Regions from separate parts of the Methylobacterium sp. Leaf89 genome, predicted to be linked through region 3. Evidence: predicted binding sites of a transcription regulator. Region 3 holds the regulator's gene; each other region holds the start of a gene.
The links. Region 3 encodes LexA, which represses DNA repair genes until DNA is damaged. Its sites were predicted from a motif close to TGTTCNNNNTGTGTTCNG; they were not measured.

Region 1 (3,274 bases), on a different contig from region 3:
GCGGCGGAGACGATCGACCTCCCGGGCCGCGGGCGCAGCCTTGCCGGCATCGAGGAGGGCCACCTGTTCCGGCTCGGCCCCGAGGCGGAACAGGGATTCGTAGGTGCCCTGGCCCGCGCTCAGACCCGCCAGGCGCTCGTGGCCGGCAAGATCGATCTGGCCGGCGCCGAAGATCGCCGAGGCCGCGGCCCGCTCCTGGCCCGCCAGCTCCTTGAGGGCGAGGAACGACGAGTAGGAACTGATGCGGGCGGCGAGATCGGCGCTGGCGGCGACCTGGGAGACCTCGCGCACCAGGTCGAGCGCGCTCGCGATCACCCCCGAATACAGCCCCATGTTCTGGGCCGGCGTGCGACCGAGCCCGTCGACCGCCGTGCGGTGGGGGGCGATCGCCGCCAGCTGCTCGGTCAGCGCCGCATTGCGACGGGCGACGCCGGCTCCGAAGGCGGCGAGGTCGAGGCCGGCCCGGCCCGCGTCCAGGGCTGCCCGGGCGGCATCGGTCCGCAGGCGCTGCGCATCGAGTTCGGACCGAAACTTGGTTCCCTTGGCGGCGAGATAGAGGCTCGATGCCCCGCGCTCCCGCTGGGCTTCGTGCACCAGGGCGCTGACCTGGCCCGCCATGCCGACGAGGTCCTGCACATGGACCATTCGGGTCCGAGCATTCATCCGCTCGGTGATGGCAAGGCCCACGACCATCGCAAACGCAAGACATGGAGCGAGGGCAACCAGAAGAATCCGAATGCGCAGCGATGAAAAAAGACCGGCGGACATCACATGAAACCTGCTTCGAAACGCTGCGGCACTGTCGGAGCAGCCGGTAAAAGTTGTGTTTCAAATTTATCTTATGATCAAATTTTGGTCGGTCCCCTCAATTTTAGGCAGAGCGGGTCGGGAGCTTCAGCGAACCATCCAGTTGCTTTGTGATCCGCTTCACTCACGCGACCGCTGGACCGCGAAGCATCTGATCCGTCTGCGGAGGCCACAGGGGTCGGCCCAATCCTGCGGCCGAAGCCGCGGGGGCCGCGTCTTCCAAACCGTCGGCAGCGAACTCCCTCACTGCCATTCGGTGCGGTCGCGGCGGCCGAAACCTCTGCCGGAAGGCCGCGATATTGTCCGCGTACGCTTTTTGTTCTAGCTGAAGAGCGGCTATGCGTGGCGCGCGCCTTGCCCGACGCGGTGGTGCGCCCGACATGCCGCAGGGGCTCCGGTCGAGTCCCGACGAGTTCCGCGCCGAAGACGTTCCGAAGAGACTCCATGGCCAAAGCCAAAGCCGCTGCCAAGACATCGCAAGCCGAGGCCGAGCGGGTCGAAGCCAAGATCGAGGCGCTGTTCGACGGGGCTCGCGACGCGCGGGTCATCTCGGTGCGCGGCGCGCGCGAGCACAATCTGAAGAACATCGACCTGACGATTCCCCGCGATCGCCTCGTGGTCTTCACGGGTCTGTCCGGCTCCGGCAAATCGTCGCTCGCCTTCGACACCATCTACGCCGAGGGCCAGCGCCGCTACGTCGAATCCCTCTCGGCCTACGCGCGCCAGTTCCTGGAGATGATGTCGAAGCCCGATGTCGACCAGATCGACGGGCTCTCGCCGGCGATCTCCATCGAGCAGAAGACCACCTCGAAGAACCCGCGCTCGACGGTCGGCACCGTCACGGAGATCTACGACTACATGCGCCTGCTCTGGGCGCGGGTGGGCATTCCCTACTCGCCCGCGACCGGGCTGCCGATCGAGAGCCAGACCGTCAGCCAGATGGTGGACCGTGTCCTGGCCCTGCCGGAGAAGAGCCGACTCTACCTCCTGGCGCCGGTGATCCGCGGCCGGAAGGGCGAGTACCGCAAGGAGATCGCCGAGTTCCAGAAGAAGGGCTTCCAGCGCCTGCGGATCGACGGCGAGTACTACGCCATCGACGACGTGCCGAAGCTCGACAAGAAGCTGAAGCACGACATCGACGTGGTGGTGGACCGGATCGTGGTGCGGGCGGACATCGCGGCGCGGCTGGCTGATTCCTTCGAGACCGCCCTGGAACTCGCCGACGGCATCGCCCTGATCGAGTTCGCCGAGACGCCGGAGGGCGCGGCGCCGCGGGAGGCCATCACCTTTTCGTCGCGCTTCGCCTGCCCCGTCTCCGGCTTCACCATCGCGGAGATCGAACCGCGGCTCTTCTCGTTCAACAATCCCTTCGGCGCCTGCCCGACCTGCGGGGGCATCGGCCACGAGATGCGGATCGACCCGGAGCTCGTGATCTCGGATGCCAAGCTCAGCCTGAAGCGCGGTGCCGTCGGTCCCTGGGCGAAGTCGACCTCTCCCTATTACGGCCAGACCCTCGACGCGCTGGCCCGCCACTTCGGCTTCAAGACCACGGTCGCCTGGGCCGATCTGCCGACGAAGGCCCGGGACGTGATCCTGTCCGGCACCGGTTCTGAAGCGGTCCGCTTCGCCTACGACGACGGCATGCGCGCCTACGAGGTGAACAAGCCCTTCGAGGGCGTCATCCCGAACCTGGAGCGGCGCTACAAGGAGACCGAGAGCGACAGCTCGCGCGAGGAGATCGCGCGCTTCATGAGCGAGACGCCCTGCGCCACCTGCGGCGGCAAGCGCCTGAAGCTCGAAGCACTCTCGGTCAAGATCGCGATGCACGATGTGGGCGAGATCACCGCCCTCTCGGTCCGAAATGCCCATGCATGGTTCTCGGAGCTGCCGGGCAAGCTCACCGAAAAGCAGAACGAGATCGCCTACCGGATCCTCAAGGAGATTCGCGACCGGCTGACCTTCCTGATCGATGTCGGGCTCGAGTACCTGACGCTGGCGCGCGGCTCCGGCTCGCTGTCCGGCGGCGAGAGCCAGCGCATCCGTCTGGCCTCCCAGATCGGCTCCGGGCTGACCGGCGTGCTCTACGTGCTGGACGAGCCGTCCATCGGCCTGCACCAGCGCGACAACGAGCGCCTGCTCGGCACGCTGAAGCGCCTGCGCGACCTCGGCAACTCGGTGATCGTGGTCGAGCACGACGAGGACGCGATCCTGCAGGCCGACTACGTCGTGGATGTCGGCCCGGGCGCCGGCATCCATGGCGGACGGATCATCGCCCAGGGCACGCCCGAAGAGGTGCTGAAGAACCCGGATTCGCTGACCGCCAAGTATCTCACCGGCGAGATGAGCGTGCGGGTACCGACGGCGCGTCGCAAGGGACGGAAGGGCACGCTCAGCCTCGTCGGGGCCCGGGGCAACAACCTCAAGAACGTCTCGGTCGACATCCCGCTCGGCACCTTCACCTGCATCT
Region 2 (3,274 bases), on a different contig from region 3:
CCTTCGGAATCGTGCTTCTCGAAGCCCTCGCCTGTGGCGTCCCAGTGGCCGCCTATCCCGTCACCGGGCCCCTCGACGTCATCGGCCGGACCGGTGCCGGCGTCCTCGATCACGACTTGCGTGCGGCCGCCCTGGCCGCCTTGGCAATTCCGCGGGAGAGTTGCCGCAACGAAGCCCTGCGGTACACCTGGGCCGAGAGCGCGCGGCAGTTCTACGACAACATCGCTCAAGCCCATGGCAGCACGTCCGTCCGGGTACGGGCCGCGGGCACGCCATCGCGGGGCATCGTCGAACTCGGCTGACGCGTGGACCCGACTGACCGCGCACGCTAGGGGAAGGGATCAGCCCCCTGCCCGGACCCTGCCGATGCCGCCCTTCGACCCGCGCCTGGCGGAGACCTACCCGGCCGTGATCGGCTGCGACGAGGTTGGGCGGGGGGCCCTCTGCGGCCCGGTGATCGTCGCGGCGGTGTGGTTCGCGCCGGCTGCATTCCCGCCCGAGCTTCTGGCGCGTCTCGACGACAGCAAGCGCCTGAAGGCGGCCGAGCGCGAGGCGTTGACTCCACTCATCCGGGCGTGGGCCCGCGTCGCGGTGGCGGCCGGATCGCGCGCGCTGGTGGACCGGATCAACGTCCGCGCCGCCACCCTCGACGCCATGCGGCGCGCGGTCCTCGGCCTGCATCTCGACGCACCGGTCTGGGTCGACGGCCGCGACACGATTCCGGGACTCGCCCTCCCCGGCCGCGCCGTGGTGGGCGGCGACCGGCTGGTGCCGCAGATCGCCGCCGCCTCCATCGTGGCCAAGACCCTGCGCGACGCATTGATGCGTCGGCTGGCCGGGCGCTACCCGGACTACGGCTGGGCGAGCAACGTCGGCTACGGCACGCGCACCCATCTCGCCGGCCTTGCACACCGCGGCCGCTCGCCCCATCATCGGCTCAGCTTCACGCGCGCCCACGACCTCAGAACAGGCTCAACTGGTCGCGCGGAACCCTGAACAGGTCGACGCGCAGGCGACGACGGACTTCGGGATAGCCGAGGCGCTGCCGGGCGAGCCGCATGCGCTGGCGGATCAGGTCGGCATAGGCGCCGGTGCCGGTCATCCGCGTGCCGAAAGCGGCGTCATAGGCCTTTCCGCCCCGCGCGGCGCGGACCAGCGACATGACGTGGCGCTGGCGACCTGGGTAATGCTCGGCGAACCAGTCGTTCACCAGATCATCGAGTTCGAGCGGCAGGCGCAGGAGTACGTGGCTCGCCTCCACGGCGCCGAGCCCCCGGGCCCGGGCGAGGATCGCCTCGAGCTCGTGGTCGTTCAAAGAAGGGATGATCGGCGCGGCGATGACCATCACGGGAATGCCCGCGGCGCTCAGGCGGGCGATCGCGTCCAGGCGCTTTTGCGGATGCGGCGCGCGGGGCTCCAGCCGGCGTGCCAGGACGGGATCGAGGGTGGTCACCGAGATCGCGACCTTCACGAGACCGTCGCGCGCGAGGTCGGTGAGGAGGTCAAGATCGCGCACGACGAGATTCGATTTCGTCACGATGCCGACCGGGTGGCGGAACCGCGCCAGGACCTCCAGCACCGCGCGGGTGACGCGATGCTCCCGTTCGATCGGCTGGTAGGGATCGGTGGCGGTGCCCAGGGCGATGGTGGCGGGACGGTAGCCCGGTGCCGACAACTCCGTTTCGAGCAGAGCGCCGGCACCCACCTTCCGGAACAGCTTGGTCTCGAAGTCGAGGCCCGGTGACAGGCCGACATAGGCATGGTTCGGACGGGCGAAGCAGTAGACGCAGCCGTGCTCGCAGCCGCGGTAGGGATTGATCGAGCGATCGAACGAGATGTCGGGCGAGGTGTTGCGGGTGATCAGCGTGCGGGCACGCTCCGGCCGCACCTCAGTCCGGACGGGGACCGCCTCCTCATTCCCGGACCAGCCGTCGTCGAAGGTTTCCCGTCGGGCCGCCTCGTACCGTCCGCTCGGATTGGCCGTGGCACCCCGGCCCCGCCGCCCCATCGGCTGCAATGTGGTCTCGCCGAGGCGTCGCGCAGCCGCGGGGCCGGCGGACGATGGGCGAGTGGCGTCGGCTGGCATAGGCGGTGTTCATCCGTTGGGATCGGACGAGAACGTATCATGAACAAATGTTCGGGTCGCTGCAAAAATTTCAGGCAGAACGCGTGTCGTGTCGCGTTTCTACCCATTTGCGTCGTCTGCGTCGCCGCGATGTGGCTTGGCGCTACGCGAAAATACGGTATGCGCGCGCATGCTTTCGGCTCTCATCTTCGTGGCGCGGCCTGCCGATCCCGATTCCGTCGATCACCTCGCCGATACGCTAGGCGCGCTGGTCGCCGGAGTTGCGGCAGGACTCGTCGGTGACGCGGTGATCGTCGTGCCGGTCGCGAATGCGATGATCGAGGCCGTGGCCGAGGCGACCGGCGCAACGGTCGTTCTGCGTGGTCGTGGGTCGTCGCCCTGGTCGGCCGGTGCGAAGATCGCGCGCCGGGACTGGGTCCTGTGTCTCGAGGCCGGCGATGTTCCCGCCGAGGGTTGGATCCGTCTTCTGGACCGCTTCATCGGGACGGCCCGCCCGGAGGTGTCTTTGGCCCGCTTGCGCCGCCCCCATACCGGCCTGCCGGCACGCCTGGCCGCCGGAGGGGAGCGCGTCATCGGCGTGAACGCTCCACGCCCAGGCGATCTGGTGCGCCGCGAACGCCTGCTGGCGGGCCCGAAATTCAACCGCCGTTTGAAGGCCCGCCCGCTCGCGGCGCGCCTTGATCGGGCGTAATCGCCGCGGATCGCGGGTCGACCGTCCCGCCTACACCGAGATCGAAGCGCCGCGACGCAGGTGCTCGTCCAGGCGGGGCATGATCTCGACGAAGTTGCAGGGCCGATGGCGGTAGTCGAGCTGCGCGGCTAGGATGCCGTCCCAAGCGTCGCGGCAGGCGCCGGGCGAGCCGGGCAGAACGAAGATGTAGGTCGCGTTCGCGACGCCCGCCGTGGCGCGCGACTGCAAGGTCGAGGTTCCGATCTTGTCGTAGGAAATGCGGTGGAAGACGGCCGAGAAACCATCCATGCGCTTCTCGAACAGGGGCTCGATGGCCTCGGGCGTCACGTCGCGGCCCGTGAAACCGGTGCCGCCCGTGGTGATGACCACGTCGACGGCCGGGTCACGGCTCCAGCGCTCGACCTGTCCGCGGATCGCCTCGACCTCGTCGGGGACGATGGCGCGGGCGGCCAGGGTGTGCCCCGCCGCCGTGAGGCGCTCGACGAGGGTGTCGCCGG
Region 3 (3,274 bases):
CAGGTGACAGTTCTTCACCTCGACATGGCAGGGCGGCATCCCCTCCCCGGTGGCGAGGAAGTCGACCCGGCTGGCACGGGCGTAGCGGACTTCGGGGCGCAGGCCCGTGTAGCCGGCGAGGCAGGGCAGGCCGCTGGCGGCGAAGGCCTCCGCCACCAGGGCGTTCGGCCGCATCGTGTTGATGCCGACCCATTGCCGGCCGCCGGGCAGATCCGCCTCCACCAGTTCCCAGGAAAAGGGGAGCTTGCGCGTCGGGCTCCGGACGTCGGACAACAGGGCCCGCGCGCCCGGCACCGCAAGTCCCAGCATCGCCCCCGGGTTGGGGCAATGGGCCGTGATCACGGACCCGTCGGCAAGCTGCAGGTCGGCGAGAAAGCGCTTGTAGCGACGCACCAGGCGCGCCTCGATCAGGGGCGAAGGGAAGCGCATCGCGGGTCCGGGGCAAGAAACGGGTTGATACGGGCCCCCGTCGACGGGGAATCGGGCCGTCGTGAGGCGCCCGGGCTGGTCAGTACCGACCGGATGCGACAGAATTCGCGCGGCGCGCCCGGGTCGATGACCGGGAAAGCCGCAGTTCGTCCGCGAGGCCGCCATGTTCAATCTGTTCGACATCCTTCAGGCGCAGGCGGGCCCCAACGCGCAGGGTTTCGGACGGCAGTTCGGTTTGTCGCCGGAGCAGAGCCTGCGCGCGATGGAAGCCCTGCTTCCGGCCCTCACGATGGGGCTGCAGCGGAACGTCGCCCAGGATCCGACCGGCTTCGCCCACCTCTTCAATCTCGTCGGCCCCGCCGCGCCGAAGGCGTCGAGCGCGACGCCGCAGATGGACATGCTGGTCCAGCAACTCTTCGGCTCGCCCCATCTGAGTCAGGCCGTTCTGCAGCAGGCCGCTGCCGTCAGCGGCGTGGCGATGCCGGCCTTGAAGCAGATGCTGCCGATCATGGCCGGCATGGTGGTGGCGGGGATCGTCCACGTCATGATCAACCAGCCGCCTGCCGCGGCGCCGGCCCCGCGCGCCGAGGCGAACCCCTTCGGCTTCCCGCCCAATGCCTGGTCGGAGATGATGCAGGCGTTCCTGAACTCCGGCGCCAAGGCCCCGAAGCCCGCGACGCCCTCGCCCCAGGCGCGACCGCGTGCGGCGTCGACGTGGCTCGCGGCTTCGCCCCGGCCGGAGTCCGCCGCGCCGGACAGGTCGGCCACGGAAGCGCCCTTCGACGTGATGCAGCAGATGTTCCAGACGGGCCTGGAGGTGCAGCAGGAGAACGCCCGCGCGATGCAGCGCCTGTTCGATACCTTCTGGCAGGATCCCCGCAATCCCACCGAGACGGGCGGCAACGGTTCGGGTGACCGGCCCAAGGCAGGGCGCACCGGGCAGCGCTAGCCGAAGACCCGCCGTCGGCGACGCCGGCAGAGGATGGCACAGAACCGATCGTCGCCGGGCCATCGACCCGAGGGCGCGGCGCCCTGCCGACCGGTCCCGACGCCGGCCGTCCAACTCGTTCGTCGGATCGGGGCACCACTCGATCGCAGCGATGGCCGCAGCGGCAGGCCGGCGTGGCGCTCGGGCGACGCCCAGATCTGCCCTTCCCGAAGGGATCGAACGGATCGGGCCCGAGAGGCTTGAGATGGGAACCCTTGCAGAACACTTACGGAACGTTTAACGTGTTCGTGGTTTGTTTCTAGTGCCACCCGCCGCGATCCGTTGCGCTAACGAAGAGTGTCCCGCATGTTGACGCGTAAGCAGCTGGACCTGCTCCAGTTCATCCAGCTTCGGATGCGCGAGAGCGGCGTTCCCCCGTCGTTCGACGAGATGAAGGACGCCCTCGACCTGAAGTCGAAGTCGGGCATTCACCGCCTGATCACGGCCCTGGAGGAGCGCGGCTTCCTGCGCCGGCTGCCCAACAGGGCGCGGGCCATCGAGGTGATCCGGATGCCGGAGAGCCTCGGGGGGAATGCGGGCGCCCCGCGCGCCGCTCCGGCCTCCGAGGTTCGCCGCTTCACGCCGAGCGTGGTCGAAGGCGGCAAGGGCAAGGGCCTGCCGGCCGGCGCATCGGTGTCCCGACTGCCGACCACGCAGGCCACCGACGAGAGCGGTCGGGCCGTGACCATCCCGGTGATGGGTCGGATCGCGGCCGGTACGCCCATCTCGGCCATCCAGGAACAGAGCCATTCGGTGACGATGTCGCCGGATTTCCTGGCCGGCGGCGAGCATTACGCCCTGGAGGTGCGCGGCGATTCGATGGTCGATGCCGGGATCCTCGACGGCGACCTGGTGGTCATCCGCAAGCAGGACACCGCCAATACGGGCGACATCATCGTGGCCCTCATCGACGACGAGGAGGCGACGCTGAAGCGCCTGCGCCGGCGTGGATCGTCCATCGCCCTGGAAGCGGCGAATCCGGCCTACGAGACGCGGGTCCTCGGGCCGGATCGGGTGCAGATCCAGGGACGTCTCGTCAGTCTGGTGCGCCGCTACTGAAGGGGGTCCCCGTCCGGTTCATCGCCGGACGGATCCGACGGGTCGCGGGTGCGATCGGGGATTTCCGGTAAGACCGACGCCGGCGGTGTAGAAGATGGCAAGGACGTTCCCGGCGGGTCCAACGGCTTGCGCAAAGGCGTCGCACGCCAGGGCACGACATCCCCGGGATGCTTCGCGGAGGCGAGGGGCGGCCCATCGCGGGTGAGGCGAATCGCGGTCGCACCGTGCGATCCCAGGAAATCCCGGTCGATGACGATCGATGCGGCGCAGCCCCCGGGCGTGGATTGCCGGGTGATCAGGATGTCGGCCCTGGCGCAGTCCTCTCCGAGGGCACGCTTGTCGGTGGTCAGGGCGAGCACGCGGCCGTCGGGTGTGGTCAGGGTACAGCCCAGGCGATCGCAGCGCGCGCCCTCGAACCCCGTGACGTCCTGCACCCGTCGGTCGTCTCCATCGGCCTTGAGCCATTGCGCGAGCACGAAGGGGGGCGGCCGGCCAAGGGTGGCGAGCCGCCCGTTGCGCTGGCGGATGGCGGCGCCCGCCCCCTCCCGATCGACGTAGATGTCGTAGCGATCCGGGGCAGCCGCACAGGCGATGCCGATCGCTGCCGGAATGAGGCCGAGCCAGCGCAGCGACGAGGCCGGGAGCGTCAGGACGATCAGGGCGGCGGCCAGGAGGCCGAGGGCCCCCGTGCCGAAGGCCGGGACCACGACGACGGCGTTGCCGAAGCCCGCGATCCAGGTCGAGATGGTCAGCATCCCCCGCACCGCCAGGCCCATGGCCCACCAGACCGGCTGATCC

Region 1: uvrA (excinuclease ABC subunit UvrA) is a predicted target of LexA. The motif match lies at 1,114-1,131, and genes of this name have one in related genera.
Region 2: ASF18_RS18135 (PA0069 family radical SAM protein) is a predicted target of LexA. The motif match lies at 2,115-2,132, and genes of this name have one in related genera.

Annotation. Positions count from the first base shown of each region.
Region 1 covers NZ_LMML01000029.1:852,858-856,131, reverse strand. The annotation lists gene ASF18_RS19315 (nitrate- and nitrite sensing domain-containing protein) at 1-768, opposite strand, end outside; gene uvrA (excinuclease ABC subunit UvrA) at 1,252-3,274, shown strand, end outside.
Region 2 covers NZ_LMML01000029.1:589,802-593,075, reverse strand. The annotation lists gene ASF18_RS18145 (glycosyltransferase family 1 protein) at 1-302, shown strand, start outside; gene ASF18_RS18140 (ribonuclease HII) at 367-996, shown strand; gene ASF18_RS18135 (PA0069 family radical SAM protein) at 962-2,086, opposite strand; gene ASF18_RS18130 (hypothetical protein) at 2,256-2,777, shown strand; gene moaB (molybdenum cofactor biosynthesis protein B) at 2,808-3,274, opposite strand, start outside.
Region 3 covers NZ_LMML01000032.1:23,466-26,739, forward strand. The annotation lists gene sfsA (DNA/RNA nuclease SfsA) at 1-429, opposite strand, end outside; gene ASF18_RS22400 (DUF937 domain-containing protein) at 593-1,378, shown strand; gene lexA (transcriptional repressor LexA) at 1,724-2,476, shown strand; gene ASF18_RS22410 (ComEC/Rec2 family competence protein) at 2,470-3,274, opposite strand, start outside.